One region of the Streptomyces sp. NPDC101191 genome, then DNA from elsewhere that is predicted to be linked to it. Evidence: riboswitches for the same ligand, from Rfam matches in the RefSeq annotation. Region 1 holds a riboswitch; each other region holds the start of a gene.

Region 1 (7,422 bases):
CGAGGGGGACCGGGCGCTGACCGACGGGCTCGCGCGGATGGCCGGCTCCGGTCGGGCCGTCATGCCCGACCTGGAGCTGCTGCCCGGCTCGTACGACCTGCCGGGGGCCCGGCTGCTCGACCTCGTCCAGGTCATGGACCGGATCCGGCGCGAGTGCCCCTGGTCCTCGCGGCAGACCCACCAGGGCCTCGCGAAGTACGGCATCGAGGAGGCGTACGAGCTCGTCGAGGCCATCGAGGACGGTGACCGGGAGGCGCTGCGCGAGGAGCTGGGCGACGTGCTGCTGCAGGTCGTGTTCCACGCGCGGATCGCGCAGGAGGACGCGGAGGAGCCGTTCTCGGTCGACGACGTGGCCGGGACGATCGTGGAGAAGCTGATCCACCGCCACCCGCACGTCTTCGGGGACGCGACGGCGACGACGCCGGAAGAGGTCAAGGAGCACTGGCTGCGGACCAAGGCCGTGGAGAAGCAGCGGGAGTCCGTGACCGACGGGGTGCCGCTCGGCCAGCCGGGGCTCGCCCTCGCGGCGAAGCTCGCGAGCCGGGTGCGGACCGCCGGGCTCGACGTGGCGCCGCCCACGGGTGACGGCGTCGGCTACGAACTGCTCGCCCTGGCCGTACGGGCGGAGGCCGCCGGGGTGGACCCGGAGGCGGCGCTGCGGGCGGCGGGCCGGCTCTACCGCGACGAGATCCGTGCGGCGGAGGGCGTGGAGACGGCGTAGGGCACACCCGGGTGGGGGTCAGGGCCGGCGGGCCTCGGGGTCGTGCCAGTGGATCTGCGGCGGCTCGATCAGCCACTCGGCGCGGCTGCCCGGGCGGGTGGTGAAGCGGCCCACGGCCGGCAGGCGGTCGCGGAAGACCCGGACCGGGTCGGTGCCGAGCTCCTCCAGCTCCTCGGCGACCTCGGCGAGGAAGGCCGGCGGGCCGGCGAGGTAGACGTCGTGGGCGGGCCAGTTGACGCAGGACCGCAGCGCCTGGACGAGCCGCTCGGTGGCCTGGTCGCGGGGGCGGCGGGGGGCCGCGGTGATGTAGGTGACGTGCAGGCCGGGTATCGCCTCGCGGAGACGTTCGGCGTCGGCCCGCCCGTACAGGTACTCCTTGGCGCGGGCCACCACGAACAGGCGCCCCTGCAGCCGCGGTTCGTCCTGCGCGGCCTCTTCGAGCAGCGCGCGGACCGGGGCCCAGCCGGTGCCGGCCGCTATATAGGTGCGCGGTTTGCCGGGCGGGGTGCGGGCGGTGAGCGCGCCGCCCGGGCTGCTGAGCCGCAGTGTCTCGCCCACCCGCAGGCGCTCGGTGAGCGCGGTGCTCATCAGCCCGCCCCTGATGCGGCTGACGTGCAGGTCGAGCGTGCCGTCGGCGCGGGGCGCGTTGGCGAGGGAGTACGTGCGCCAGATCCGGGGCACGTGCAGCGAGCTGACGCTCACGTACTGCCCGGCGAGGTACGGGTAGGGCTGCCGGGGGCGCAGGGTCAACAGGGTCAGGTCCTCGCCGTGGCGTTCGTGCCGGACGACGTCGGCGTCCCACCAGGCGGGCAGGCCCTCCGCCGCGGCCTCCTCGGCCCCGGCCGACATCAGGTCGGCGACCCGCCCGTAGGCCTCGGTCCACGCCTTCTCCGCCTCCAGGGTCCAGGCGGCGCCGGCGGCGTGCGCGAAGGCGGCGAGCAGGCTGGCTCCGACCGCGCTGTAGAGCGCGGGGGTGGCGAGGAACTTGCGGTGATCGCGGCCCAGCTGCCCGAGGTAGCCGACGAGCGCGGGGTCCTCCAGGTGGGTCACCACATGGGTGAGCGCGGCGAAGAGCCGGTCCCGCTGAGCGCCCATCTCCTGGGGGAAGAGCTCGCGGACGCCCGGGTTGTGCCAGAACAGATGGGAGTAGAAGAAGGTGGCGGCGTGCTCGGCCCGTCTCTCGACGACCGCGAACGTGTTCCTGAGCAACTGGGCATCCACGCGGTGAATCTAAGCCACGCAGCGTCACCGCATAGGAGGATCGCGTACGGACATGTCACCTCACGCGGTGGCGCCCGTCCGTGACCTCGGGCCAGGCCGTCTCTTCCGGATCGCGCCGGGCCCGATCCGAAAGGGACCGCCCGGCCGGCGCGGAGGGGCTCCGGGCGCGGGGCCCGGCCGTCCCCTTGTACGGTCGGGGAGTGAGTGCCACCCCCTCTTCCGTCCCGCCCGGCCCCGAGCTCTTCACCTGGGAGTTCGCCACCGACCCGTACCCCGCGTACGCCTGGCTGCGCGAGCACGCTCCCGTGCACCGCGCGAAGCTGCCCAGCGGGGTCGAGGCCTGGCTGGTGACCCGGTACGCCGACGCGCGGCAGGCGCTGGCGGACCAGCGGCTCTCGAAGAACCCGGCGCACCACGACGAGCCCGCGCACGCCAAGGGCAAGACCGGCATTCCGGGCGAGCGCAAGGCCGAGCTGATGACGCATCTGCTCAACATCGACCCGCCGGACCACACCCGGCTGCGCCGGCTCGTGTCGAAGGCGTTCACGCCGCGCCGGGTGGCGGAGTTCGCGCCGCGGGTGCAGGAGCTCACCGACCGGCTCATCGACGGCTTCGCCGAGCGGGGCGAGGCGGACCTCATCCACGAGTTCGCCTTCCCGCTGCCCATCTACGCCATCTGCGACCTGCTCGGGGTTCCGGGCGAGGACCAGGACGACTTCCGCGACTGGGCCGGGATGATGATCCGGCACGGCGGCGGACCGCGCGGCGGCGTCGCGCGCTCGGTGAAGAAGATGCGCGGCTACCTCGCGGAACTCATCCACAAGAAGAGGGAGGAGCCGGGGGACGACCTGATCTCCGGGCTCATCAAGGCCTCGGACCACGGTGAGCACCTCACCGAGAACGAGGCCGCCGCCATGGCCTTCATCCTTCTCTTCGCCGGCTTCGAGACGACCGTCAATCTGATCGGCAACGGGATGTACGCGCTGCTGCGCCATCCCGGTCAGCGCGAGCGGCTCCAGGAGTCGCTCGCCGCCGGGGAGACGGGGCTGCTGGAGACCGGCGTCGAGGAGCTGCTGCGGTACGACGGACCCGTGGAGCTGGCGACCTGGCGGTTCGCCACGGAGGCGCTGACCATCGGCGGGCAGGAGATCCCGGCCGGCGACCCGGTCCTGGTGGTCCTCGCCGCGGCGGACCGGGATCCGGCGCGGTTCGACGAGCCGGACACCCTGGATCTGGCGCGGCGCGACAATCAGCACCTCGGCTACGGCCACGGCATCCACTACTGCCTGGGCGCGCCGCTGGCCCGCCTGGAGGGACAGGCGGCGCTGGCGACGCTGTTGACTCGCCTGCCAGACCTGCGACTTGGGGTTGATCCGGAGGAACTGCGGTGGCGCGGGGGGCTCATCATGCGTGGCCTACGCACCCTTCCGGTGGAGTTCACGCCTTCCCACAAAGGGACGCATAACTGACGGGGCGTCAAGAATGTGATCTTCGCGTGATCTCCGCTGCATCGACTTGTGACTCACGTTCGAATGCCGCTACGTTCACCCGCAGTCTCAGCAGTCACGCGAAAGGCACTCCGCATGCGCTCCGGAAACGGACGTCACCGCAGACCCCGCCAGGCTCCCGCACTCGTCGTCGCGGCGGGAGTCACCGGCTCGGCCATGGCGCTGCCCCTGCTCGCCACCGGCTCGGCCTCCGCCGCTGACGCGACGACATGGGACCGGGTCGCCGAGTGCGAGTCCGGCGGCGCCTGGAGCGCCAACTTCGGCAACGGGCTCTACGGCGGCCTGCAGTTCTCCCAGGAGAGCTGGGAGCGGCACGGCGGCCTCGCCTACGCGCCGAGCGCCGACCTCGCGAGCCGCGCCCAGCAGATCACCATCGCGGACCGTGCGCTCGCCGCGGGCGACACCCAGTGGGCCACCTGCGCCCCGATCGCCGGCCTGAAGAACGACGGCAAGGCGCCCGCGGTGAACCCGGGCCCGGGCGTGACGCCCAAGAAGTCGACGGGTCCCGTCCCGGAGTCCAACCGCACCGACGGCCTGCCCGCCGGCTCCGGCCAGGAGAGCGGGAAGCCCTCCACGGCCCCCACCGCGCCCACGGCCCCGGCCACGTCGGTGACCCCCGCGAACCCCACCACCCCCGCGCCCACGACGCCCGGGACCTCCACTTCGCCCGTGACGCCCGGTACGTCCGTGACGCCCGGTACGCCCGGTGTGCCCACGACGCCCGGTACCCCCGGCACGCCGGGCACCCCCGGTGCGCCGGGCACGACCGCGCCCGGCACCGGCAAGCACCGAGGTGACGCCGCGCCAGAAGAGCCGGGCAACTCGGACACCTCCACCGATTCCGGGCGCCACGCCGCTCCGGGTGACGAGGTGACGGGTGGCGCGACCGATGGCAAGACGGCGGGTAATTCGGACACCACGGACAAGGCGGGCGAATACACCGTTCAGCCGGGTGACAGCCTGTCGGGCATTGCGGAGGAGAACGGGCTCACGGGCGGCTGGAGCGCCCTCTACGGTGCCAACAAGAAGACCGTCGGCTCCGACCCCGACCTCATCCTTCCTGGTCAGAGCCTTGAGCTGGACCTCGGACTGACGGAATCCCAGAAGTAGTTCGGGGGTGAATGTCCGTTCTGTGTAAGTGAGACATGAGTCTCTCTTCCCGAACGGGCGTGTCACGTCCGCAAACTTTGCTTCAATCGCCCCTCACCTGCGCAAACACCTCCTGACGGTGTGCAAGTAGGGGCGATTTTTCCGTCTTGAGGGTCTTTGAACTTCCCCCGGCTCTATGTCTACGGTCGTGACCGCTCGCCACCGCGGGCCCCGCCGACCGGTACGCCGAATCCTGCCGCCGGACGGAGGGAACAGTCGTCGCGCAAGCGCCGAAGGCAGGACCGGGGGACCCAAGGTAAGTGCCGGTCCCGGCCGTTGAGACAGACGGCCGACGATCGGCTTGGGGTGGAGCCGCGTGCAAGGTCACGCGGCCGGGCAACTCACTCGCCCGAACCCGACAGCTCACCTCGTAGGCGTCGGTGAGGAGAACTTCCATGCTGCTTTCCGGCAAGGGCAAACACCGTCGTGCCGCCAAGGCCACCCGCATCGTCGCGCTGGCCGGTGTCGCCGGCGTCGCCGTCGCGGCCCCGCTGATGACCGCGGGCACTGCCTCGGCCGCCACCGCCTCCGAGTGGGACGCCGTCGCCCAGTGCGAGTCCGGCGGCAACTGGTCCATCAACACCGGCAACGGCTTCTACGGCGGTCTGCAGTTCTCGGCCTCCACCTGGGCCGCGTACGGCGGCACCGCCTACGCCCCGAGTGCCGACCAGGCCTCCAAGTCCCAGCAGATCGCCGTCGCCGAGAAGGTCCTCGCGGGCCAGGGCAAGGGCGCGTGGCCGAGCTGCGGCGTGGGCCTGTCCGGCGCGTCCTACGACGGTGGCGCCGCCGAGGCGGCCCCGCAGCCCGCCGCGCCGAAGCGCTCCACCGAGCAGCCGGCGACCCGCAGCGAGCAGCGTCAGGCGCCGAAGAAGACCGCTCCGAAGAACGAGTCCAAGAAGACCGTCACCACCCCGACCGGCAAGAAGGTCAAGAAGGGCGACGGCGAGTACAAGGTCGTCGCCGGTGACACCCTCAGCAAGATCGCCCAGGCGCACGGCGTCAAGGGCGGCTGGGAGAAGCTCTTCCAGCTGAACAAGGGCGTCGTCGAGAACGCCGACCTGATCTACCCGGGCCAGCAGCTCCACCTCAAGTGAGCCTGCCGACCCTCCCGCGGTGACTGACCACCCCGGCCCGGAGCGCCCTTCCCCCGTGCGCGCTCCGGGCCGGGGTTTCTCCGCTCTCTACGGTTACCCTCCAGTAGATCTGGGGCCTTTCGTCCCCGGATGCATGCCCTTGGGTCCTTTTTCGTCCCAGGGGGCGGGCGCCCGGCTGGCTGGAGCCCCCGAGCCGGTTAGGCTCTTGTCGCAAGGCGAACGAGACCTTGCCGCATGCGTCACAACCAGCGTCACATCCCAGAAGGAGATGCTCGTGCCGTCCATCGACGTCGTCGTAGCCCGGGAAATCCTGGACTCCCGAGGCAACCCCACGGTCGAGGTCGAGGTCGGCCTCGACGACGGCAGCACCGGCCGTGCTGCCGTTCCGTCCGGTGCCTCCACCGGTGCGTTCGAGGCCCTCGAGCTCCGCGACGGTGACCCCAACCGTTACCAGGGCAAGGGCGTGGAGAAGGCCGTTCTCGCCGTCATCGAGCAGATCGGCCCCGAGCTGGTCGGCTACGACGCCACCGAGCAGCGCCTGATCGACCAGGCGATGTTCGACCTGGACGCCACCCCGGACAAGTCCTCGCTCGGCGCCAACGCCATCCTCGGCGTCTCCCTCGCCGTCGCGCACGCCGCCTCCGAGGCCTCGGACCTGCCGCTCTTCCGCTACCTCGGCGGCCCGAACGCGCACCTGCTGCCCGTTCCGATGATGAACATCCTGAACGGCGGCTCGCACGCCGACTCCAACGTGGACATCCAGGAGTTCATGATCGCCCCGATCGGCGCGGAGTCCTTCTCCGAGGCCCTCCGCTGGGGCACCGAGGTCTACCACACCCTCAAGTCCGTCCTGAAGACCAAGGGCCTGTCCACCGGTCTCGGTGACGAGGGCGGCTTCGCCCCGAACCTCGGCTCCAACCGCGAGGCCCTCGACCTCATCCTCGAGGCCATCAAGCAGGCCGGCTACGTCCCCGGCAAGGACATCGCGCTCGCGCTCGACTGCGCCGCCTCCGAGTTCTACAAGGACGGCAAGTACGAGTTCGAGGGCAAGGCCCGCTCGGCCGCCGAGATGACCGAGTACTACGAGGAGCTCGTCTCCGCGTACCCGCTCGTGTCCATCGAGGACCCGCTGTTCGAGGACGACTGGGCCGGCTGGAAGGTCATCACCGACAAGCTCGGCGCCAAGGTGCAGCTCGTCGGCGACGACCTCTTCGTCACCAACCCGGAGCGCCTCGCCCGCGGCATCGAGGAGGGCTCGGCGAACGCCCTGCTCGTCAAGGTCAACCAGATCGGCTCGCTGACCGAGACCCTGGACGCCGTCGAGCTCGCCCAGCGCAGCGGCTTCAAGTGCATGATGTCCCACCGCTCCGGCGAGACCGAGGACGTCACCATCGCCGACCTCGCCGTCGCCACCAACTGCGGCCAGATCAAGACCGGCGCCCCGGCCCGCTCCGAGCGCGTCGCCAAGTACAACCAGCTCCTGCGCATCGAGGAGATCCTCGACGACGCCGCGGTCTACGCCGGCCGCAGCGCCTTCCCGCGCTTCAAGGGCTGACCTGCCCCGACGCCGTAGCCACGGACTTTGCATCCGGAGAACTGAACAGGGCGCAAAGGCGTAGCGAAGCGAAGCGTCCCCGCACTCGGTCCCGTACCGTGTGCGGGGACGTACGCATGACCAGGACCCACGAGTGACGGGGAGGCGCACGACATGGCCGTGAAGGACCGGGAC
Region 2 (7,422 bases), on a different contig from region 1:
CCACCAGTCGCACCCTGCGCCACTACGGCGAGCTGGGACTGCTGGAGCCGAGCCGGATCGGCGCGAACGGTTACCGGTACTACGACCAGGCGGCACTCGTGCGGCTGCAGCGGATCCTGCTGCTGCGCGAGCTCGGGCTCTCCCTGCCCGCGATCGCCGAGGTCCTCGAAGGCCAACGGGACACCTCGGTCGCCCTGCGCACGCACCTGGCCCTCCTGGAACAGGAGCGCGAGCGGATCGGGCGGCAGATCGAGGCCGTACGGACCACTCTCCACAAGACCGAGAGAGGAGAACGGCTCATGGCCGAGGAAGTGTTCGACGGCTTCGACCACACCCGCTACGAGGCCGAGGTGACGGAACGCTGGGGGCGGGACGCGTACGAGCGCGGCGACCGCTGGTGGCGCTCCCTCGACGACGCCGGGAAGAAGGCGTTCCAGGACGAGCAGGTCGCCGTCGCCCGGGCCTTCGCGGCGGCCGCGGAGGAGGGCCTCGCGCCCGACAGCGACGAGGTGCAGGCGATCACCCGGCGGCACCACGCGTGGCTGTCGACCACGACGACGCCGAGCAGGGAGTACTTCATCGGGCTCGGGCAGATGTACGTCGACGACCCGCGCTTCACGAGGAACTACGACCGGCACGGGGAGGGCACGGCCCTGCTCGTCCGGGACGCGATGCGCATCTGGGCCGAGCGGAACCTCTAGGTCCTGTCGTCGATCGTCGAGCCGACCTCCGGGACCCTCGGCCTGGGCGTCGCGCTCGCCGGGGTCCTGCACGGACACCCCGTGCACGTCGTCACCGACCCGGGGCTCGACCGATCGTGGAGCGGCTGCTCGTCGCCCACGGCGGCTCGGGCTCGCCCTGATGGGGGCGGCGTTCCTGGTGCCGGCCGCGCTCGGCCGGTCCCTGGTGGGGCTGTTGCCGTGCGCGGCGGCCATGGCGGCGCTGGCGCGGGGCGGGCGGCTCGCGGTACGCCAACCGGCCGAGGAGGAGTCGCCGAGCCCTCCGGCCTGACGGCACCCTGGGATGGGCGCGGTGCGGTCCGCCGCCGTGGACCGACCGGGCAGGAGAGCACAGGTGGGGCGAGCAGCGGCGGGCGGCGGGGCGGGCGGTCCTTACCGCGGTGCCCGGCGCTTCCTGCGCGTGCTGCCGTCGCTGGTCATCCTGGGTGGGGTCGTCTTCGACCTCTTGACCCCGCCCACCTACACGGCGGCGCCGCTGCTCTCGGCGGCGCCGCTGATCGCCGCCCCGTTCTTCTCCACCGTGATCACCCTCGCCACGGGCATCGCCGCCGTCCTCGTCAGCGTCGGTCTCCACCTCTACAACGGCACGGTGGCCCAGATCCCCGCGCTCACCGAGACGCTGACCGTGCTCACCGTCTCGGGGCTCGCGCTGCTGATCAACCGGGTGGTGCGCAAGAGCGGCGAACGGCTCGCGTCGGCGCGGGTGATCGCGGAGACGGCACAGCGGGCGGTGCTCCCGGCGCCCGCCGGCCGGATCGGCGGGCTGCAGATCGCGGCCCGCTACGAGGCGGCGCAGGCCGACGCGTTCATCGGCGGCGACCTGTTCGCGGTGCAGGACACCCCGCACGGGGTGCGGCTGGTGGTCGGGGACGTCCGGGGCAAGGGGCTCGACGCGGTGGAGGCGGTGGCCGTGGTCCTGGGCGCCTTCCGGGAGGCGGCGGAGCAGGAGGCGACGCTGGAGGGGGTGGCCGCGCGCCTGGAGCGGGCGCTGGCCCGGGAGGGCACCCGGCGGGACGGGCTCGACGCCTTCGAGGGCTTCACGACGGCCGTGCTCGCCGAGATCCCGGGCGGCGATGGGGTCGTACGGGTGGTCAACCGCGGCCACCCCGAGCCGCTGCTGCTGCGTGCGAACGGCGGGGCCGAGCTGCTGCGGCCGAGTGAGGCGGCGCTGCCGCTGGGGATGGGGGAGCTCGCCGCGTGGCCGGACCGGGCCGACGAGGCCGCGTATCCGCCGGGGTCGACGCTGTTGTTCTACACGGACGGGCTCTCGGAGGCGCGGGACGCGGGCGGGGTCTTCTACGACCCGCGGGAGCGGCTCGCGGGGCGGCTGTTCCCGGGGCCGGAGGAGCTGCTCGACGCGCTCGTGGCGGACGTGCGCCGGCACACCGGCGGGGGTGCGACGGACGACATGGCGCTGCTCGCGGTGAGCCGTCCGGCGGTCGGTCAGCCGGAGCGGCGGCGGACGATGCCGGTCGTGCCGCCGGGCGGCCGGCGGCTCGGTGACCGCTCGTAGTCGGGGGGTCTCCCTCAGATAACAATTGACGTAACGTCAGATCCTCGGTTTGCTACTGGCACGTATCTGAGTGGGGCTCAAGTCGGGCGATACCCTCCTAATTCAGTGAATGATCAAGGGGGACGGCTTGGAATCGGGTGGCCGGGTCTATTAACGTTCGATAACGCAGCGCGGTCGTCCCAGCCGCCGCAAGAGGCGGCACCGTGCGCACGCGCCGAATCCCGTAAGGGAACCGGGGAACCACCACTTGGGGTGAATCGGGCCCCACCGCACCCGTGCGGTACGCCCGTAGGAGACCTTCCTGCTCCGAACCCGTCAGCTAACCCGGTAGGCGAGAAGGAAGGAAAGGAGAGCGCCTCCGTGGCGTCCGACACCCCCGCTCCTCAAGCCCCCTTCGACTACTTCGACTCCGCCGGTGCGGCGGGTGCCGCGGGCGGCGAGGAGTGGAACCCGACGGAGGACTCCCTGCGGGACCGCCGGTCCGGCGGACGGCACCGCGTCGTCAAGCAGCGCTCCAACTTCGCTCGCTCCTCCACCGTCCTCGGCGTCGGCGTGATCGCCGCCGTCGGCGCGGGCGGCCTGGCCACTGCCCAGCAGAAGCCGCCGGTCTCCATAGCCCTGCCGGACGTCGACCTTCCCGACGCCTCCGAACTCCCCGGTGTCGGCGAGCTCATCGGCCACGACAAGAGCGACTTCGAACCCGCGGGCGGCAACAACACCCAGCCGCTCACCGCGCTCACCTGGACCACCGACGCCACGGACTCCGGCACCGGCGACCGGACCCGGACCGAGACGCAGGCCGACGCCGGCGAGACGCTGCGCGCCCGCATCCTCCAGCAGGCCGAGCAGCAGCAGGCCGCCGCGGACGCCGCGGAGAAGGCGGCGGCGGAGAAGGCCGCCGCCGAGAAGGCAGCCGCGGAGGCCGCGGCCAAGGCCGACGCGGCGGAGAAGGCTGCAGCCGAGGCCAAGAAGAAGGCCGCCGAGGAGGCCGCGCGCAAGGCCGAGGCCGAGCGCCTGGCCAAGCTGGCCGCCAGCTTCTCGCTGCCCACCTCCTCGTACACGATCACCTCGACCTACGGCGAAGCCGGCTCGATGTGGTCCTCCGGCTACCACACCGGCCTGGACTTCGCGGCTCCCACCGGCACCCCGGTCAAGGCCGTCCACGGCGCCACCGTGAAGTCGGCCGGCTGGTCCGGCGCGTACGGCTACCGCATCGTCCTGGAGCTCGAGGACGGCACCGAGATCTGGTACTGCCACCTCTCCTCCATGACCGTCGGCGTCGGCCAGTCGGTCGGCACCGGCGAGACCATCGGCCGCGTCGGCGCCACCGGAAACGTCACCGGCCCGCACCTCCACCTGGAGGTCCACACCCCGTCCGGCGACGGCATCGACCCGGCGGCCTGGCTCCGCTCCAAGGGCCTGAGCATCTGAGGTCCGCTCCCGAGGGAGGGGACGGCCAGGAATAGGCCCGGCGGTGCGGGGGGTTGACCACCCCATGACTTCACTTCGCCGCCTGGGCTCTTCCGACCTGCACGTCTTCCCGCTCTCCCTGGGCGGCAACGTCTTCGGCTGGAGCGCCGACGAGGCGCAGTCCTTCGCCGTCCTCGATGCCTACGCCGCGGCGGGCGGCAATTTCGTCGACACCGCCGACGTCTACTCGGAGTGGGCCGAGGGCAACGAGGGCGGTGAGTCGGAGACCGTCATAGGCCGCTGGCTGGCCTCCCGCGGCAACCGCTCCGACATCGTCGTCGCCACCAAGGTCGGCGCCCACTCCCGCTACAAGGGCCTGGGCGCCACGAACATCAAGGCCGCGGCAGACGAGTCGCTGCGCCGCCTCGGCACCGACCACATCGACCTGTACTACACGCACTTCGACGACGAGTCCGTGCCGGTCGAGGAGATCGTCACCGCCCTCGACCAGCTGGTGAAGGACGGCAAGGTCCGTGCCGTCGCCGCCTCCAACATCTCCCCGGAGCGGCTGCGCGCCTCCCTCGACTTCGCCGAGGCGGAGGGCCTCGCCCGTTACGTCGCCCTCCAGCCGCACTACAACCTGGTCTCCCGCGACACCTACGAGGGCCCGCTCCTCGACACCGCCGAGCGGGGCGGTCTCGCGGCCGTGCCGTACTACGGTCTCGCGGCCGGTTTCCTCACCGGCAAGTACCGTCCGGGTACCGCCGTCGCCAGTGTCCGCGCCCAGGGGGCCGGCCGGCACCTGGAGACCGAGCGCGGACGGAAGGTGCTCGCCGCCCTCGACACGGTCGCCGCGGCCCACGAGGCCGAGCTCGCGTCCGTCGCCCTGGCCTGGCTCGCCTCCCGCCCGACCGTCGTCGCCCCGATTGCCTCGGCCCGCACGGTCGAACAGCTGCCGGCGCTGCTCGCGGCCACGGAACTGAAGCTGACGGACACGGAGCTGGCGGCGCTCACGGAGGCGTCGGAGGCCTGAGGCCTGGAGGCGTGGTGCCTGGAGGCCTGGGGCCTGGGGGCCAGACGCCTGCGGCCAGGAGGCCTGGGGGCCAGGCGCCTGCGGCCAGGAGGCCTGGGCGCCTGAGGCCTGGGCGCCGGGGCGCCGCGGTGCCTCGGGGCTGGGCCGCCGCCGGAATGCCGCGGGGGCTGGGTCGCCCGGGGCGCCGGACGAGGGCGCGCGCTCGGCGTCGTGGGCCGCGATGCGCCGGGCCGGTCGCGGAGGCGCTAGCTGCGGTACGGGTTGTAGCCGCCGTAGTCCAGGTACTGCGGCGGCGCCCAGACCCGGCCGGTCGCCCGGGCCGCGTGCGTGAGCGCCGGGGAGGCGACCTGGCGGCGCTGCCACAGGTGGTGCAGCAGCTCCTGCTCGCGGGCCGTGAAGTCCGGCGCCGCCTGGCCGCGCCGGGCGCGGTGCCGCAGGAACGCCAGAGTCGTCGCGAAGGCCTCGTACTCGCCGACGGCCTGCGCGGCGGGCTTGCCGAAGCTGCGCGCCGCGTAGCCGCGGGCCAGCGCGCGGGCCCGCATCGAGGAGAGCGCCAGCGGTTCGTCGAGGGCGAGCCACCCGGCCGTCGCGTAGGCCGGGAGCTCGCCGGATATGGTGCGCAGCTCCTTCTGGCGGCTCCATATCGCGAGCCAGGTGAGCAGGGCGAAGACGGGCACCATGAACATGCCGTAGACGGCGACGAACGCCAGCGGATGGAAGGTCGCCGAGCCGTTCCACAGCGCGTGCATGCCCATGGCGCCGAGCAGGCCGCCGAGCGGCAGCAGCACCAGCCGGGTACGGCGGAGCCGGGCGGTGGCCGGCAGCAGGGCGGCGAAGCCGAAGCCGAGGCCGGTGAGCGAGGTGAACAGGGGGTGCGCGAACGGGGACATGATCACCCGGACGAAGAACGTGCCCACCGTCGTCGACAGGCCTCCCGTGCCCAGGTCCATGTCCTCACCGAACGCGTTGCCCAGATAGAGGATGTTCTCCGTGAAGGCGAAACCGGTGGCGGTGAAGCCCGCGTAGACGAGGCCGTCGACCGGACCCGTGAAGTCCCTGCGCCGGAAGAGGAAGAGGAGCAGCACGGCCGCTCCCTTGGCCGTCTCCTCGACGACCGGCGCGACGGCCGTGGCCCCGAGGGTGTCGGCGGATCCGGGGTCGGCGGTGGCGCTGCTGATCCACTCCACGGCGAAGGAGTTGGCGAGGATCGCCACCAGAGTGGAGGCGAACGCTCCCCAGGCGAGCGCGAAGAGCAGGTTCTTCCAGGGGGCCGGCTCGACCCGGTCGAGCCAGCGGAACGCGGCCATGAGCAGCGGCACCGGCAGTACGGCGAGACCGAGGCCCACGAGGAAGCCCTCGGTGCCGGTCTCCTCCCGCACCAGCGCGAGGATCGCCAGCGCACAGATCGCGAGTGCGGTGATCAGCACGACGGCCCGGAGCAACCGGCTGCGCCAGAAGGCCTTGCGTGGCTTGTAGCGCCACTTGGCCCGCTCCGGGACGGCGGCGAAGTCCGGCTGATCGCTCTCCAGGGCGGGCACGGGAGCGGGCGCGGGGATCACCGCGTGGGCTGGGGCGTTGCCGGACTCGGTGACGGGTCCGGCAATGGGGTTCGACGACACGGAACGACCCTAACGAGCGCCGCCGACAGCGGCGAGGGAGTTCCCCGCAGCCTGTGGAAAACTCAGACCCCGGGGCGCCGGGTGAAGAGCAGGTCGTGGACGACGTGGCCCTTGTCGAGGCCCTGGCCCTCGAAGCGGGTGAGCGGCCGGTAGCCGGGCCGGGGCGCGTAACCGCCGTCGGCCTGGGTGTTCTCGAAGTCGGGGTGCGCGTCGAGCACTTCCAGCATCTGCTCCGCGTACGGCTCCCAGTCCGTGGCGCAGTGCAGCAGACCGCCGGGCTTCAGGCGCGGGGCGAGCAGGGTGAGGAAGTCGGGCTGGATGAGCCGGCGCTTGTGGTGGCGCTTCTTGGGCCACGGGTCCGGGAAGTACACCCGGCAGCCGGCGAGGGACTCCGGCGGGAGCATCTCGCGCAGCAGGATGATCGCGTCGCCGTTGGCGACCCGCACGTTGGTGAGGCCGTTGCGGTCGGCCAGCCCGAGCAGGTTGCCCTGGCCGGGGGTGTGGACGTCCACGGCGAGGATGCCGGTTCCGGGGTCGGCGGCGGCCATCTGCGCGGTGGCCTCGCCCATGCCGAAGCCGATCTCCAGGACTACCGGCAGCCCGCCGAACATCTCGTCCAGGTCGAGGACCCGCTTGCCGTCGATGTCGAGGCCCCAGTCGGGCCAGCGCTTCAGCATCGCCTCGGCCTGCCCCGCGGTCACCCGGCTGCGCCGCGGCTGGAAGCTGCGGATCCGCCGCTCGAAGTGCGACCCCGCGGGATCGGGCGAGGGCCCCTCGCCCGGCGCGAACATCCGGCTGCCCAGCCGCGCGACGGGCCGGCCGTCGTCGGCCGGGGCCTTGGCGGGACCGGCGGGGACGGGGTGCGCGATGTTCTCAGGCTGCTCAGACACAATGCCCCCGATTCTACGGCGCACGGCGCGATGACACCGGGCCGCCGGAACGGGCCGGGAGCCGGCGGGCGGGGCGGGACCGGCGCCGGTGGGCGGGACGGGGCCGGAGCCGGTGGGCGGGGCGGACCGGAGCCGGCGCCAGGGGCGACCGCCGGAGCCTGCGGTCGGAGGCGGGACCGGCGGCCAGGAGGTTCGCCGGCGGCCAGAGGTGGGCCGG
Region 3 (7,422 bases), on a different contig from region 1:
CAGCGGATCATCAGCGCGCAAGGCCACCATCAGCCCCAAGGCGCAGAAGAGCTCTCTCTACCGGCTGGGGCGCTGGTGCGCCCGGCACTTCGTCGTCGTCATCGTCCTGTGGCTGGCGGCCGTCGCCGGACTGCAGATCGCCGACCGCGCGTTCGGCGGCCAGTATTCCGACAACTTCTCGCTCCCGGGTGTGCAGTCCACCGAGGGTCTCGACGTGCTGGAGGCGCACGACCCCGCGGCCGGCGGTTACGGCGCGCAGATCGTCCTCAACAACCCGTCCGAGGCGCTCACCCAGGACGCCTCCACGGTGAACTCGACCGTCGCGTCGCTCCAGAAGCTGCCCGACGTCATCAACGTCCAGAACCCGCTGCCGCCTCCGGGCACACCTCCGCCGACCCCGCCCCCCAACACGCCTGACACGGGCCCGCTTTCCACGGACGGCAAGACCGCGTACATCACCATCCGCTTCAGCGTTCCGCCCTCCACCCTGGGCACCGACTACCTGAACGGCGTGGACACGGCCGTAAAGCCCCTGCGCGACGCCGGCGTCACCGTCGAGTACGGCGGTTCGCTCGGCGAACTGGCCCGGCCGTCGGCCGACGACCGCACCAGCGAGGCGATCGGCTTCGCCGTCGCGATCGTGGTGCTCCTGATCGGCTTCGGCAGCATCATCGCCGCGGTCATGCCGCTGGTCACCGCCCTCATCGGAGCGATCTGCGGGCTCGCGCTGCTCGGTCTGACGGCGGCTGCCTTCACCTTCGGGACGGTCTCGCCGACCCTGGCCACCATGATCGGCCTGGGCGTCGGCATCGACTACGCCTTGTTCCTGATCACCCGTCACCGCCAGAACATCATGAACGGGCACGATCCCGCCGACTCCGCGGGCCTGGCGACGACGACGAGCGGCCGGGCGGTGCTCGTCTCCGGCTGCACCGTGATCATCGCGCTGTCCGGTCTCTGGGTCTCCGGCGTCACCTTCATCGGCAAACTCGGCCTGGCGGCCGCCTTCACGGTCGTCACCGCGGTCATCGCCGCGCTCACCCTGGTCCCGGCCATGCTCGGACTCGTGGGGCGCCGCATCGACCGCTACCACGTGCGCAAGCCCGTGGCGGAGACCGACGCGGAACCGGGCGCCACCCCGCACGGCACCTGGCACCGCTACGCCCAGCGGGTGGAGCGGCGGCCCTGGTACTTCCTGGTCGGCGGCGTGGTCGCCCTGGTGATCCTGGCCTTCCCGGTGTTCTTCATCCAGCTCGGGCACATCGGCGACGGCGCCGACCCCAAGTCGTTCACCGACCGGCGCGCCTACGACCTGATCTCCACGGCCTTCGGTCCCGGCGCCAACGGGCCGCTGACCATCGTGGTCGACCAGACCTCGGTCCCGGCGTCCGATCGTTCGGCGCTCGCGAGCAAGCTCCAGCAGTCGCTCGCCAACGTGCCCGACGCGGCCTCCGTCACCGCGCTGAAGCCCACCTCCGACGGTGACGTCCTGATCGGCACCGCCTACTCGGTCGCCTCGCCGCAGGACGAGAAGACCACCGAGCTCACCAACCACCTGGTGGACGACGTGCTGCCGGACGCGGTGGCCGGTACGGACGCGAAGACCTACGTCACCGGCACCACGGCCGCCCAGGTCGACTTCCTCGACATCGTCTCCAGCCGGCTGCCACTGATCATCGCGGTGGTGGTCGCGCTCGCCTTCCTGGTCATCCTGATCGTCTTCCGCGGGCTCCTCGTCGCCGTCAAGGCCGCCGTCCTCAACGTGCTGTCGATCGCCGCGTCCTACGGCGTCGTCGTGGCCGTGTTCCAGTGGGGCTGGGGCGGCCCGGCCCTGGGCGTCTCCGGCAAGGTGCCCATCGAGAGCTATGTGCCGATGATGATGTTCGCCATCGTCTTCGGCCTCAGCATGGACTACGAGATCTTCCTGCTGTCCCGGGTCCGCGAGGCGTGGCTGCGCACCGGCGACGCCGAGGCGAGCGTCGCCCATGCCCTGGAGATCACCGCGAGGGTCATCACCTGCGCCGCGCTGATCATGGTGAGCGTCTTCGCGGCCTTCATCGTGTCCGACAACATCGTGATCAAGATGCTCGGCCTGGGCCTCGCGGTCAGCGTCCTCATCGACGCCACCATCGTCCGGCTGCTGCTCGTTCCCGCCGTGATGACCCTGCTGGGCGCCCGCGCCTGGTGGACCCCACGCTGGCTGGACCGGATCCTCCCGCACCTCGACACCGAGGGGGAGGCGGCGCTGGAGCAGGACCAGGAGTCCGGCCACGAGCCGGCCCGGTGACCCGCGACGTGCACATTCGGACAAAGAGGTAGATGTCCTGCTATTAAGCTCCAATGCCGGAATGCTCAATGAATTCCGGCATTGGAGCTTTTCTGTGCCGGTAGCGCGCAAAGGTCGGACTGCGTGATCTGAGTCACGGCCTTTCCGGCCCGGTGAATTCTGTCGCGACGTCAGATCGGCACCCTGGGGGAGCGGTTGGCGCGGTGATGGTGAAAGGTGGGAATGATCCTTTTTCTTTTTCCGAATGATCGATTTGCTTTGATTAATTTCTGTCTTGTTTTCGCCGGAAGAATTCGCTTACGGTCACCCGGCAACCGGACGGAAACGCCGAATCCTGCCACCGACCGGGTACCGCACACACGACCACTTCAGGCAGGAGCGGGGGACCCAGGTTCTCCGCCGCTCCCGGGCTCCGGGGGCGGCTCGGGGTGAAGCCGTGCCCAGGCGCGGCCGGGCATCTCCTGCCCGAACCCGACAGCTCACCTCGCAGGCGGAGGAGAGGACCCCGCCATGCGTGGACACGCCAAGCACCGCCGTTCCAAGAAGTTCCCGCTCACCCGCGGCATCGCCGCCGTCGGCATCACCGGCAGCGCCGCACTGGCCCTGCCGCTGGCCGGAGCGACGACCGCGGGTGCGGTCACTCCGCAGGCGGCGCACACCGTCGCAGTCGAAAAGGCGACGGTCCAGGTCACGCAGGTGGCGAAGGCGTCCGGAACGGTGCGGTATTCGGTCGTCGCCGGTGACTCCCTTTCCAAGATCGCCCGGAAGTACGCGGTAAAGGGCGGCTGGAAGAAGGTCTACCAGGACAACCGGACGGCCGTCGGCGCCGACCCGGCCCTCATCCGCCCCGGCATGCGGCTGACCGTCGACGCCCGAGGCGCCGCGCTCTCGGGCGTGAAGCCCGCGGCGGCCCGGACCGCGACGACGGCGGGCGCCGCGAGCGCGGGAGCCGTGGTCCAGGCCGTGGCTCCGGCCAAGGCGACCTCGTACCCGGACAACCTCGACGGGTGGATCCGCGAGGCGCTCGACATCATGGCCAAGAAGGGCATCCCCGGCAGCTACGACGGCATCCACCGCAACATCATGCGCGAGTCGTCCGGCAACCCGCTGGCCATCAACAACTGGGACTCCAACGCCGTCGCCGGCACCCCCTCCAAGGGCCTGCTCCAGGTGATCGACCCGACCTTCCGGGCGTACCACGTCGAGGGCACGGCCGACGACCCGTACGACCCCGTCGCCAACATCGCGGCGGCCTGCAACTACGCGGCCGACCGCTACGGCTCCATCGACAACGTCTTCGGCGCCTACTGACGCCCGCGGACGCGAGGACGTGCTCCCGCAACCGGCCCCTCGGCCGGGTGCGGGAGCACGGTCGTTCCGGGCTCAGTTCAGGGTGTCCGGGTCCGGGCCGGTCCGCAGCCCCTGGTCGAGCGCGGCGACGGCCGTCATCTCGTCCGCCGAGAGGGCGAAGTCGAAGACGTCGATGTTCTCGCGGATACGCGCCGGCGTGACGGACTTGGGGATCACCACGTTGCCGAGCTGCAGGTGCCAGCGCAGCACGACCTGCGCGGTGCTCTTGCCGTACCGGGCGGCGATCTCCCGGAGCACGGGCTCCTCCAGGACGGCGCCCTGGGCGAGCGGGCTCCAGGCCTCGGTGACGATCGAGTGGCGGGCGTGCAGCTCACGGAGCGCGCGCTGCTGCAGGCCGGGGTGGAGCTCGATCTGGTTGACCGCCGGGACGAGGTCGCTGCCGTCCAGGAGCCGGTTCAGGTGCGCGGGCTGGAAGTTGGAGACGCCCGCCGTGCGCACGCGGCCGTCGGCGACGAGCTTCTCGATGGCCTTCCAGCTGTCGAGGTAGAGATCCCGGGCCGGGGCCGGCCAGTGGACGAGGTAGAGGTCCACGTGGTCGAGGCCGAGCTTGGCGAGGCTCGCGTCGAAGGCCCTGAGGGTGGCGTCGTGGCCCTGGTCGGCGTTCCACAGCTTCGTGGTGACGAACAGTTCGTCGCGGGCGAGGCCGGAGCTCGCGAGGGCCTTGCCGACGCCCGCCTCGTTGCCGTAGATCGCGGCGGTGTCGATCGAGCGGTATCCCGCCTCCAGCGCCGCGGTGACGGCGGCGGTCGTCTCCTCGTCCGGCACCTGGAAGACGCCGAAGCCGAGCCGCGGCATCTCCGTGCCGTTGTTGAGGGTGACGGTGGGGACGGAGTGGTTCATGACGTTCCTCGGATCTGTGGTGCGGGTGTCTGCGTGGGGGGTGGGGGCCCGGGGCGGTGGCCGGGCCGCGGGCGGGTCAGACGAGGGCGGCCACGGCCGCGGCGGCGAAGGCGTGGTCCTGCTCGGGGGCGCCGCCGCCCACGCCGACGGCGCCGATGAGCCGTCCGTCACGGTGGACGGGCAGGCCGCCGGCGATGAACAGCAGCGGCCGGTCGAGCGCGGTGGTGAGGCTGTGGAACGGGCCGTCGGGCTTGACCAGGTCGACCAGGTCGGCCGTGGGGGCGTTCAGCTGGAGCGCCGTGTAGGCCTTGCGGGTGCTCGTCTCGCCGGAGATGAGGACGGCGCGCTCGTCACGGCGGAAGGCCAGCAGGTGGCCGCCGGCGTCGAGCACGGTGACGCTGACCGTGACGCCCGCGGCGTCGGCGGCCCGCCGGGCGGCGGTGAGCAGGACCTCGGCGTCCTGGGAGGTCAGCGGGGCGACGGCGGCGGTGACGGTGCTCATGAGGGGTGCTCCATGCGGTCGTACGGAAGTGCGGAGGAGGGAGGGTGCAGGGGGAAGGCGCGGGCGAGGGGGTCAGTGCCCGAGGCCCGCGGGGACCTGCCGGGCGTCCGGGACGGCCGCCGAGGTCACGGAGTCCGCGGACCCGGCGACCATCCTCGACCTGCGGGTCCGCCGGTCGAGGAACGCGGCGAGGAAGGCCAGCAGCAGCGCGGAGGCGGCGAGGAGGCCGCCGACCCAGTTCGGGGACGTGTAGCCGAGGCCCGTGGCGATGACCACGCCGCCGAGCCAGGCGGCCAGGGCGTTGCCGAGGTTGAAGGCGCCGATGTTGGCCGCGGAGGCCAGCGTCGGTGCGGCGGAGGCCTGGTCGAGGACCCACTTCTGCAGCGGCGGGACGGTCGCGAAGCCGAGCGCGCCGATCAGGGTCAGCGTGATCGCCGCGAGGACCTTGTCGTGGGCGGTCGCCGTGAACAGGAACAGGACCAGGGACAGGGAGCCCAGCGCGACGAAGAGCATGGGCATCAGGGCCCGGTCGGCGAACTTCCCGCCCAGCAGGTTGCCCAGGAACATGCCGACGCCGAAGAGGACCAGCAGCCAGGTGACGGCGCCCTCGGTGTAGCCGGCGACCTCGGTCATCATCGGCGTGATGTAGGTGATGGCCGCGAAGACGCCGCCGTAGCCGAGCACGGTCATGGCCATGGCCAGCCAGACCTGGACGTTCCGGAAGGCGGCGAACTCGGCGCTGATCCTCGCGGCCGGCGGCCGTCCCGTCTCGGGGACGAGACGCGCCACGCCGAGGAGGCCGAGGACGCCGAGCGCGGCGACGAGCAGGAAGGTGACGCGCCAGCCGATCGCCTGGCCGATGTACGTGCCGCCGGGGACGCCGACGATGTTGGCGACGGTGAGGCCCATGAACATCAGGGAGATCGCGGAGGCCTTCTTCTCCGGCGCCACGAGGTCGGCGGCGACGACGGACCCGATGCCGAAGAACGCCCCGTGGGCGAGGGAGGCGACGACCCGGCCGACGAGCATCAGGCCGAAGCTCGGCGCGAACGCGGAGAGCGCGTTGCCGACGATGAACAGGCCCATGAGGAACATGAGCATCTTCTTGCGGGACACCTTCGTCCCGAGCACGGTCAGGAGCGGCGCGCCGAGGACGACGCCCAGGGCGTAGCCGGTCACCAGCCAGCCGGCGGTGGGGATCGAGACCCCGAAGTCGCCGGCCACCTGGGGCAGCACGCCCATGATGACGAACTCGGTGGTGCCGATTCCGAAGGCCCCGATGGCCAGGGCCAGGAGCGCGAGAGGCATGGGACGAACCCTTCCGGGGTGTGTTTGCGCAGAAGCCTTACGAGCGAGAACAATAGTTGCAGACGCCGGATAAATGCAAACGGAGTGAGTTGCGGAGCAGGTTAACCCTCGTTTGCAAGTAATGGGATGCGCCCTGCCCGGGGCTTGTCCATGCGGGTGTGCAGGCCCTGGGCAGGGCCAGCTAGCCCTGCTCAGCGGCCTGCTCAGGTCCGGGCTCACGGCCTGGCCTGCTCGATGCCGACCGTCCATCGGCCGACATCGAGCAGAAGCGGGAGGGGACGGGAGGGGACGGGAAGGGACGGGTAGGGCGCCTAAAGGCCGCTGACCTTCGCCGTCGCCGAGAGCTCGTAGACCAGGGTGAGCGTGCGGCGGCCGCCCGGCGGGAGGGAGACGGCCCAGGAGGCGATGCCCTCCGCGTCGACCGCGTCCGGGGCCGGGGAGCAGGCCTCGCCGCGGACGCGTACCTCCACCGCGGACACCTCGGAGACCGGGATCCGCTCCCGGACCACGACCACCCGGTCGCCCCGCTCGCCCGGCGCGGCGAACCGCGACAGGTGCAGCCGGACCGTACGGGTGACCACGGTGCGCTGGGTGAGGCCGGTGGTGTCGCGGGACTCCTCGGTCCGCCGGACCACCCGGTGGTCGTCACCACTGCCGAAGGCGAGCTCGACGGGCGCGCCGGGCGCGGTGAAGTCGAGTGTGCCCCGCCCGGTGAAGCCGCTCCCGCGCACCAGGTCCACGGGCCCCGCGAGCAGAGCGTGGCCGGACCGGTTGGCGCCCCGCACCACCTGGGTGACCAGCGGCGACAGCTCGGGGGAACAGGCGTACTCGCTGCTCACGGCCGTCGTGAAGGAGGAGACGGGCACCCGGTGCGCGCGGCCGTCCGCCGGCACGGAGACCGGCGCGGGAGCGCTCAGGACCCGCACCTCGCCGCCGTCGTCCACGCCGGGGAGCCCGAGCACCGGGGCCGGGCCGAGGTCCCCGATCTCCTCCTCGCGCAGCTCGACGTCGACCGTACGGCGCTCCGCGGCGGAGCGGTCGGTGAGCGTCAGCCGGTCCTCGGTGAGCCGCGGCGGATCGGTCGCCAGGGCCGACCGCGCCGTCGACAGCGTCA
Region 4 (7,422 bases), on a different contig from region 1:
CCGACGGACGGACGCGCCGCCGCTCGGGCCCGACGACCACGCCTGCCAGACGGACGGCATGATCGGACTGGGCTGCGGTGCCCGCTCGTACACCTCGGCGCTCCACTACTCCTTCGACTACGCCGTCGGGATGCCGGAGATCCGCGGGATCATCGACGCCTACACGCGGGCCGGGGACTTCTCCCGGGCCGAGGTGGGCCGGCGGGTCGACGCGGACGAGACCCGCCGCCGGCACCTGCTGCAGTCTCTGCTCCAGGCGGAGGGCATGCCGCTGGCCGCCTACGCGGACCGCTTCGGCGGATCGCCGTTCGAGCACTTCGCCGCCGAGCTCGCCCGTTTCGAGGCGTGGGGCTGGCTGGACACCGACGCCCCGGCCGGGCTGCTGCGACTCTCCCCCGAGGGACTGGCGCACTCGGACGGGCTCGGGCCCGAGCTGTTCTCGCCGGCGGTGAGCGCGGCGATGGCCGCGTACGAGGCGAAGTAGGCGCGGCATGGACCTGACCCTGCTCTACCGGGGGCCGCTCGCCTCCTGCGACTACGACTGTCCCTACTGTCCCTTCGCCAAGCGTCGGGACAGCCCCGCGCTGCTGCGCGCCGACCGGGCGGCGCTGGAACGCTTCACCGGCTGGGCGGCCCGGCAGGAGGGGGACCGGCTGCGGATCCTCTTCACGCCGTGGGGCGAGGGCCTGGTGCGGTCCTGGTACCGGCGGGCCATGGTCGAGCTGTCCCGGCTGCCGCACGTGGAACGGGTGGCGATCCAGACGAACCTGAGCTGCCGCACCGGCTGGCTGGACGAGGCCGACCTCGACACCCTGGCGCTGTGGTGCACCTACCACCCGGGCCAGACGCCGTACGAGCGTTTCCTGGGCAAGTGCCGGGAGCTCGTCTCCCGGGGGGTCCGTTTCAGCGTCGGGATCGTCGGCCTGCCCGAGCACCTGGAGCAGGCCCGCCGGCTGCGCGAGGCGCTGCCGGAGCAGGTCTATCTGTGGGTGAACGCGGCCGAGGGCCGCACCTACGCCGACCCGGAGGCCGCCGAGTGGACGGCCCTCGACCCGCTCTTCCCGTACAGCCGGCATCCGCACCCCTCGGCGGGCCTGCCGTGCCGCACGGGCGAGTCGGTGCTCTCGGTGGACGGCGAGGGGACGGTGCGCCGCTGCCACTTCGTGAAGGCCGAGCTGGGCAATCTCTACGACGGCTCCTACCGGGCCGCCCTGCGCCCCCGTGCCTGCCCGCTCGCCGCCTGCGACTGCCACATCGGCTACGTCCACCTGGAGACGCTGCCGCTGTACGACGTGTTCGCCGGCGGGGTCCTGGAGCGCATCCCGGCGGGCCGGGCCTGAGCACCGTCCCGCCGGGCCCCCGTGCGGTCCACGGCCCCGGCCGCGTGGGTGGGCGCCGGGGCCGTGGCGGACCCGCCACGGCCTCGCGGACCCGCCACTGCCTCGCGGACCCGGCCCGGATCCACCGGCCGGGACGGGATCCGCCGGCAGGGACGGGATCCGCCGGCCGGGCCGCTCCTAGAGCGGCATGAGGTCCGGGCGCTTGGCCGCGACGTGGTCGCCGGAGCTCTCGCCGCGCAGCCGGCGTCCGATCCAGGGGACCAGGTACTCCCTGGCCCAGTGGATGTCGTCCTTGCGGACCTCCAGGGCGCCGCGGGGCGGCAGCGGCGGCCACGGCTGCTCCGGGTCGGCCGGTACGGGCATGCCGAGGACCTGGGCGGCGCGGAGCGCGACCCGGGTGTGGCCCTCGGGCGACAGGTGGAGCCGGTCCTCGTCCCAGGCGCGCCGGTCCTGGACGGACTTCAGCGACCACAGGTCGAGCACCGGGCAGCCGTACCGGTCGGCGATGGCCCGGACGTGCCCGTTGTAGGTGGCGATCTTGCCCCGCAGGTGCTTGAGCAGGATCACGTCACGGGTGTCGAAGCCGGTGGTCACCATGACGGTGCCGACGGCGGAGGTGAGGTCGGACACGGCACGCTCGAAGCGCTCGGCCACGTCGTCGGGGTCGGTGCCGGGGCGGATGATGTCGTTTCCGCCGGCGCAGAAGGTCACCAGGTCGGGGGCGAGTTCCTTCGCCCTCGGAACCTGTTCCGCGACGATCTGGTCGAGAAGGCGCCCCCGTACGGCGAGATTGGCGTACCGGAAGTCCGCGTCCTCCGGCAGCTGGTCGGCAAGCAGGACCGCGAACCGGTCCGCCCAGCCGGCGTACGCCCCGTCGGGCCCGGGATCCCCGACCCCCTCGGTGAAGCTGTCACCGATCGCCGCGTACGACCCGAATGCGTTCTTGTCTGTTGATCTCGAATCGTCTGCCACGGGAGCACATTTTTCCCCTCCTCATGTGACCTACGCGACCGTAAGGAGGGGTTGACGTCGGGTGACATATGCCACCGATAAAGATTGTCCCAAGCCGGAATACACCGGAGGCCCGGCACAGGGTGCCGGGCCTCCGGAGTGTCGACGTCAGGCCGACACGGTACTGACGCGATGTCAGATGCTCACGCCGTGCTGGCGCAGAGCGGCCACCGGGTCGATGTCGGAGCCGTAGTCCGGGCCGGTCCGCATCTCGAAGTGCAGGTGCGGGCCGGTGACGTTGCCGGTCGCACCGGAGAGACCGATCTCCTGGCCGCCGGTGACGGTCTGGCCGGCGGAGACGGAGATCGAGGACAGGTGGGCGTACTGCGAGAAGGTGCCGTCGGCGTGCTGGATGACGACCTGGTTTCCGTAGGCCCCGCCGTCACCGGCGGAGTAGACGGTGCCCGGGCCGACCGCGTGGACGCTGGTGCCGGTGGAGGCGACGAAGTCGATGCCGGTGTGGTAGCCGGAGGACCACATCGCGCCGGCGGTCTTGTACGCGGTGCCGACACCGGCGCCCGCGATGGGGGCGACCCAGCCGGAGGAGGAGGTCGTGCCGGCCGAGGAGGACGACGAGGAGCTCGCGGCGGAGGCCGGGGCCGAGCTGCGCTCGCTGCCGCGCGAGGCGCGGGTCGAGTCGCCGGAAGCCTTCTGGCTGCGCTCCGCGGCGGCCTTCGGGTGGTGCGTCGCCTTGGCGGTGTTCTTGGCGCCGAGGGTGAGCTTCATGCCCGGCAGGATCAGCGACGGGTTGCCGCCGACGACCTGGCGGTTGTCGCGGTAGAGCTTCTGCCAGCCGCCGGCCACGTGGTGCTCGGTGGCGATCTTGGACAGGTAGTCGCCGCGGACGACGGTGTACGACTTCGGGGCCGCGGCCGGAGCCTTGGCCGGGGTCACGGCGGCGGGCGCCACGACGGCGACGGCCTGCTGCGGGGTGACGGTCGGGGCGGCCTGCTCGGCGGCGTGCGCGCCGGTGGCGCCGATGAGCGGGAGGGCGACGACGGCCCCTCCGGCTCCGGCGGCCACGAACCCGCGGGTGATCGGGTTGGCCTTGGGACGGCGGTGCTTACCCTTCACGGGCATGGCGAATTCCTCTCCGTCGCCTGCGAGGTGAGCTGTCGGGTTCGGACTGGAGATGTCCGGCCGCTGGTCGCGACTTCACCCCGAGCCGTCCTTCATCGAGGGATCGGCGTACTACCTGGGTCCCCCGCTCCTGCCGCGTACGGGTGGGTGCGGATTCCGGTCGGCGGCAGGATTAGGCGGTCCGTCCGGATTGAGCGCGACGCTAGACGAGCGGGGTCGACGGGAACAAGCCGCCGATTTCCCGCCAGTGCCGATTCGGGGAAAGGGGGCGGGAATTACGGTCACCCTCCGTGGATGACGGTCCCTCGATTTCCCTTTCCGGAAGGGAATTTGGAAAAGACGATCAGGCACGGTCCGTCACGTCTATGACGCTGCTCACGCCCCGCTGCCCATCTCCCAAGGAATCCGGGCGCGTTACCGCCAAACCCTCAATTCGGACAGAACACTCATTCCCTCCCGAGGGGGTGCGTGCGGGGCCCCTCACCTGGATGATTGCCCCAGGAACCGATCTCGAGACCAGGAGCAACCGTGACGCAAGCGACGACCGAGCCCGAGCTCACCGGCGTACGCAACTTCCGCGATCTGGGCGGACTGCCGACCGTGGACGGCCGGTCCGTGCGCCCCGGACGCCTCTTCCGCAGCGGCCACCTGGCCCACGCCACCGCCGAGGACGCCGCGTTCCTGGCCACCCTCGGTCTGCACACCGTGTTCGACTTCCGCAACGACGCCGACCGGCGCTTCGAGGGGGACGACGTCGCCCTGCCGGGCGTGCGGAACGTGAACATACCCCTGAGCGATCCCGCCGACGGGAAGGAGTTCTGGCAGATGGTGCGCCAGGGCGACCTGGCGCAACTGCGCGAGCTTCTCGCCGACGGCAAGGCCGCCGCCCGTATGTCCGGTTCGTACCGGAAGATGATGGTCGAGCGCACGGCGGAGCACAGCCGCGTGCTGCACGCGATGGCCGAGGACAGCGTCCCCGCCCTGATGCACTGCGCCGCCGGCAAGGACCGGGCCGGCCTGTCCGTCGCGATCTCGCTGCTGGCCGTCGGCGTCGAGCGCGAGGCCGTCGAGGCCGACTACCTGAAGTCGAACGCCCCGCACCGCCGCTACAAGGTGCAGCGCAGCTCCACCGCCCCGGACGGCATGGCGCCCGAGGTGATGGAGCTGCTGAGCCCGCTCTTCGACGCGCGGGTGGAGTACCTGCGGGCCGCCTTCGAGACGATCGACACGACCTGGGGCTCGGTGGACGCCTACCTCACCCAGGGCCTCGGACTCGCCCCGGAGACCCGGGAGCGCCTCCGCGCACGCCTGCTGTCGGAGGCTTGAGGTCGTCGCCCCGGTCCCGGCCGGCCCCGGCTACTGGTTCTGCCCGCCGAGCATGAAGAGCAGGTAGAGGAAACCGGCGAAGAGGTGCCCCGCGACCAGGTACGCGAAGAGGCGGAGCACCAGCCCCTTGGGAAACTTGCCGGCTTCGCGCTCCTCGCCGGTGACCGGAGCGGACTTCTCGGACATAGCACTACCTTTCGGGTTGTCAGCGCCGGTGCGGGGTCCCGTCACCGAGGCACAGCTCGGCGACGGGACTCTGCAGGAGGGTGTGGACGAAGAGCAGTTCGGCCCCGGCGCGGGTGGCGGCGCCGATCCGGTGCGGGGTGAGCGAGTCGAAGTGCGCGCTGTCCCCGGGATCGAGGATGTGCACGGCCTCGCCGAGTGCGAGGCGCACGCGTCCCTCGATCACGTGGATCCACTCCTCGCCGGGATGGACCCGCACGATGTCGGCGCTGGTGGCGTAGGGCACGTGCACGCGCAGGCACTGCATCGCGCGTCCCGCCCCGCCGGCCTGGCGGTAGATCCAGCCGTCGGCCTCGACCGGATCGGAGCGGCCGGCCCGGACGACGGGGTCGCGCTCGGTCGGCAGCTCGCCGAGGAGCTCGGACACCGTCGTACCGTAGATACGGGCGAGGGCGAGCAGCATCGGCAGCGAGGGCTGCCGGTTCCCCGTCTCCAGCCGGGAGAGATGGGCCGGGGAGAGACCGGCCCGCTGCGCGGCGGCCTCCAGGGTGAGCCCCCTGCGCCGGCGCAGGGCCCGCAGCTGCGGGGCGACGTCCGGCGGGACGTCGAGAGCGCCGCGAGCGGCGCGGGCGGCAGGTTCCGGGGCGGGATCCCCGGGGACGTGGTCCATGCGTCCATTCCGCCAGGATCATGCCTCGGAGGCAAATTTGTTGCCTCCGAGGCAAAGCCGGTGGGCCGGATCCGGACGGTGCGCCGTCAGCGCTGTGCGACGGCCTGCTTGACCAGTGTCTTCCCGAAGTCCCACATCAGTCCGCCGCCTCCGTGGGCGTCGTCCATCACCGCCGTGAAGGCGGTGACGAAGCGGTCCACGTCCGCCTCGTCGATGACCAGCGGCGGAATCAGTTTGATCACCTCCAGGTGGTCTCCCGACACCTGGGTCAGGATGCGGTGGCGCTGGAGCAGGGGCACCACGACCATCTGGGCGAAGAGTCCCTTGCGGGCGGCCTGCAGCATCGTCCAGCGACTGCGCAGGCCGAGCGAGGAGGGGCGGCCGAACTCGATGCCGATCATCAGCCCCCGGCCCCGGATCTCCTTCAGCAACTCGTAGCGCGGTACGAGCTCGCGCAGCCGCCCGGCGAGCAGCTCGCCCGTCCGGCGGACGTGCGCGACCGTGCCCTCGGACTCCATCACCGAGAGCACCGCGAGCCCGGCCGCCATGGCCTGGGCGTTCGACCCGAAGCTGGCCGAGTGGACGAGCACCCGGTCCATCGACGAGTAGACCTTCTTGAAGATCCAGTCCTTCCCCAGGGTCGCCCCGACCGGCACGTAGCCGCCGGAGAGCGCCTTGGCGACGCAGACCAGGTCCGGCTCGACGCCGTCCTCGTGCTGGTACGCGTAGAAGTCGCCGGTCCGCCCGAGTCCGGTCTGCACCTCGTCGGCGATGAGCAGGGCGCCGTGCCGGTGCAGCAGCTCCTGGGCCGCGAGCAGGAAGCCGGGCGGGGCCTCGTGCACCCCCTTGCCCTGGACGGGTTCGACGACGAAGCCGGCCACGTCGCCCTTGCGCAGCTCGCGTTCCAGGGCGTCGAGGTCGCCGAGGTCGATCGGCGTGTCGGGCAGCAGCGGTGCGAAGCCCTCCCGGAAGCCCTGCTCGCCGTTGACCGAGAGGGAGCCGGTGGTGAGGCCGTGGAAGGCATGGGTGCAGTAGACGATCCTCGGCCGGCCGGTGGCGTACCGGGCGAACTTCAGCGCGGTCTCGACGGCCTCGGTGCCGCTGTTGCCGAAGAACACCCGGTCGAGGTGGGGGCTGTGCGCGAGCAGCCGCTCGGCGAGCAGTCCGGGCAGCGGCTGGCAGTCGAAGCGGGTGAGGTCGGCGAGCTGCGCGTCGAGGACGTCGTGCAGCGCCTTGCGCACGACGGGATGGTGCCGGCCGAGGCCCATGACGCCGAAGCCGGCGAGCATGTCGAGGTAGTCGGCACCGTCGGCGTCCCAGAAGTGGGCGCCCTCGGCCCGCTCGTACACCTTGTCGAAGCCGATGGTCCGGAGCATCCTCGGCAGCTGGTGGTTGAGGTGGCGGGCGTGCAGCTCGTAGCGCTCGCCACCCCGTTCGGCGAGCAGCGCCCGCAGGTCGAACTCACCGGTCATGGCCCACGCTCACCCGTTGTTCCCGTTGACGGTCTCGCGGACCGCGCGCAGGGATTCCTTGAGCGAGCCCATGGTGGCGAGGACGGCGGTGGGCTCGTAGCCGCAGTGCGCCATGCAGTTGGCGCAGCGCGGGTCCTTGCCGCGGCCGTACTTGTCCCAGTCCGTCTCCTCGATGAGCTCGCGGTAGGTCGGGACGTAGCCGTCGCTCATCAGATAGCAGGGGCGCTGCCACCCGAAGAGGGAGTAGTTGGGGATCGCCCACGCGGTGCACGGGAAATCGGCCTTGCCTTCGAGGAAGTCGAGGAAGAGCGGCGAATGGTTGAGTCGCCAGCGCCGCCGG

Evidence for each region. Region 1 has a riboswitch for cyclic di-AMP ahead of ACIRQF_RS35540 (transglycosylase family protein). Riboswitches for the same ligand answer to the same signal wherever they lie in the genome.
Region 2: it holds a riboswitch for cyclic di-AMP, as region 1 does, so the genes downstream of both, ACIRQF_RS16660 (M23 family metallopeptidase) here and ACIRQF_RS35540 (transglycosylase family protein) in region 1, are expected to answer to the same signal.
Region 3: it holds a riboswitch for cyclic di-AMP, as region 1 does, so the genes downstream of both, ACIRQF_RS03815 (transglycosylase SLT domain-containing protein) here and ACIRQF_RS35540 (transglycosylase family protein) in region 1, are expected to answer to the same signal.
Region 4: it holds a riboswitch for cyclic di-AMP, as region 1 does, so the genes downstream of both, ACIRQF_RS05965 (peptidoglycan DD-metalloendopeptidase family protein) here and ACIRQF_RS35540 (transglycosylase family protein) in region 1, are expected to answer to the same signal.

What each region holds. Positions count from the first base shown of each region.
Region 1 covers NZ_JBIWOU010000013.1:149,083-156,504, forward strand. Annotated here, with positions in the region: gene ACIRQF_RS35520 (nucleoside triphosphate pyrophosphohydrolase) at 1-721, shown strand, start outside; gene ACIRQF_RS35525 (globin domain-containing protein) at 740-1,942, opposite strand; gene ACIRQF_RS35530 (cytochrome P450) at 2,128-3,411, shown strand; gene ACIRQF_RS35535 (transglycosylase family protein) at 3,526-4,560, shown strand; cyclic di-AMP (ydaO/yuaA leader) riboswitch at 4,818-4,991, shown strand; gene ACIRQF_RS35540 (transglycosylase family protein) at 4,995-5,693, shown strand; gene eno (phosphopyruvate hydratase) at 5,962-7,248, shown strand; gene ACIRQF_RS35550 (septum formation initiator family protein) at 7,402-7,422, shown strand, end outside.
Region 2 covers NZ_JBIWOU010000003.1:743,173-750,594, forward strand. Annotated here, with positions in the region: gene ACIRQF_RS16645 (MerR family transcriptional regulator) at 1-701, shown strand, start outside; gene ACIRQF_RS16650 (hypothetical protein) at 862-1,011, shown strand; gene ACIRQF_RS16655 (PP2C family protein-serine/threonine phosphatase) at 1,024-2,253, shown strand; cyclic di-AMP (ydaO/yuaA leader) riboswitch at 2,456-2,602, shown strand; gene ACIRQF_RS16660 (M23 family metallopeptidase) at 2,614-3,684, shown strand; gene ACIRQF_RS16665 (aldo/keto reductase) at 3,749-4,696, shown strand; gene ACIRQF_RS16670 (PrsW family intramembrane metalloprotease) at 4,942-6,255, opposite strand; gene trmB (tRNA (guanosine(46)-N7)-methyltransferase TrmB) at 6,378-7,106, opposite strand.
Region 3 covers NZ_JBIWOU010000001.1:862,189-869,610, reverse strand. Annotated here, with positions in the region: gene ACIRQF_RS03820 (MMPL family transporter) at 1-2,287, shown strand, start outside; cyclic di-AMP (ydaO/yuaA leader) riboswitch at 2,638-2,793, shown strand; gene ACIRQF_RS03815 (transglycosylase SLT domain-containing protein) at 2,798-3,598, shown strand; gene ACIRQF_RS03810 (aldo/keto reductase) at 3,671-4,498, opposite strand; gene ACIRQF_RS03805 (heme-binding protein) at 4,575-5,000, opposite strand; gene ACIRQF_RS03800 (MFS transporter) at 5,073-6,308, opposite strand; gene ACIRQF_RS03795 (DUF4139 domain-containing protein) at 6,620-7,422, opposite strand, start outside.
Region 4 covers NZ_JBIWOU010000001.1:1,371,879-1,379,300, forward strand. Annotated here, with positions in the region: gene ACIRQF_RS05950 (STM4012 family radical SAM protein) at 1-484, shown strand, start outside; gene ACIRQF_RS05955 (STM4011 family radical SAM protein) at 492-1,340, shown strand; gene ACIRQF_RS05960 (SGNH/GDSL hydrolase family protein) at 1,518-2,312, opposite strand; gene ACIRQF_RS05965 (peptidoglycan DD-metalloendopeptidase family protein) at 2,487-3,431, opposite strand; cyclic di-AMP (ydaO/yuaA leader) riboswitch at 3,436-3,587, opposite strand; gene ACIRQF_RS05970 (tyrosine-protein phosphatase) at 3,960-4,757, shown strand; gene ACIRQF_RS05975 (DUF6126 family protein) at 4,788-4,943, opposite strand; gene ACIRQF_RS05980 (helix-turn-helix domain-containing protein) at 4,963-5,610, opposite strand; gene ACIRQF_RS05985 (aspartate aminotransferase family protein) at 5,697-7,082, opposite strand; gene hpnH (adenosyl-hopene transferase HpnH) at 7,092-7,422, opposite strand, start outside.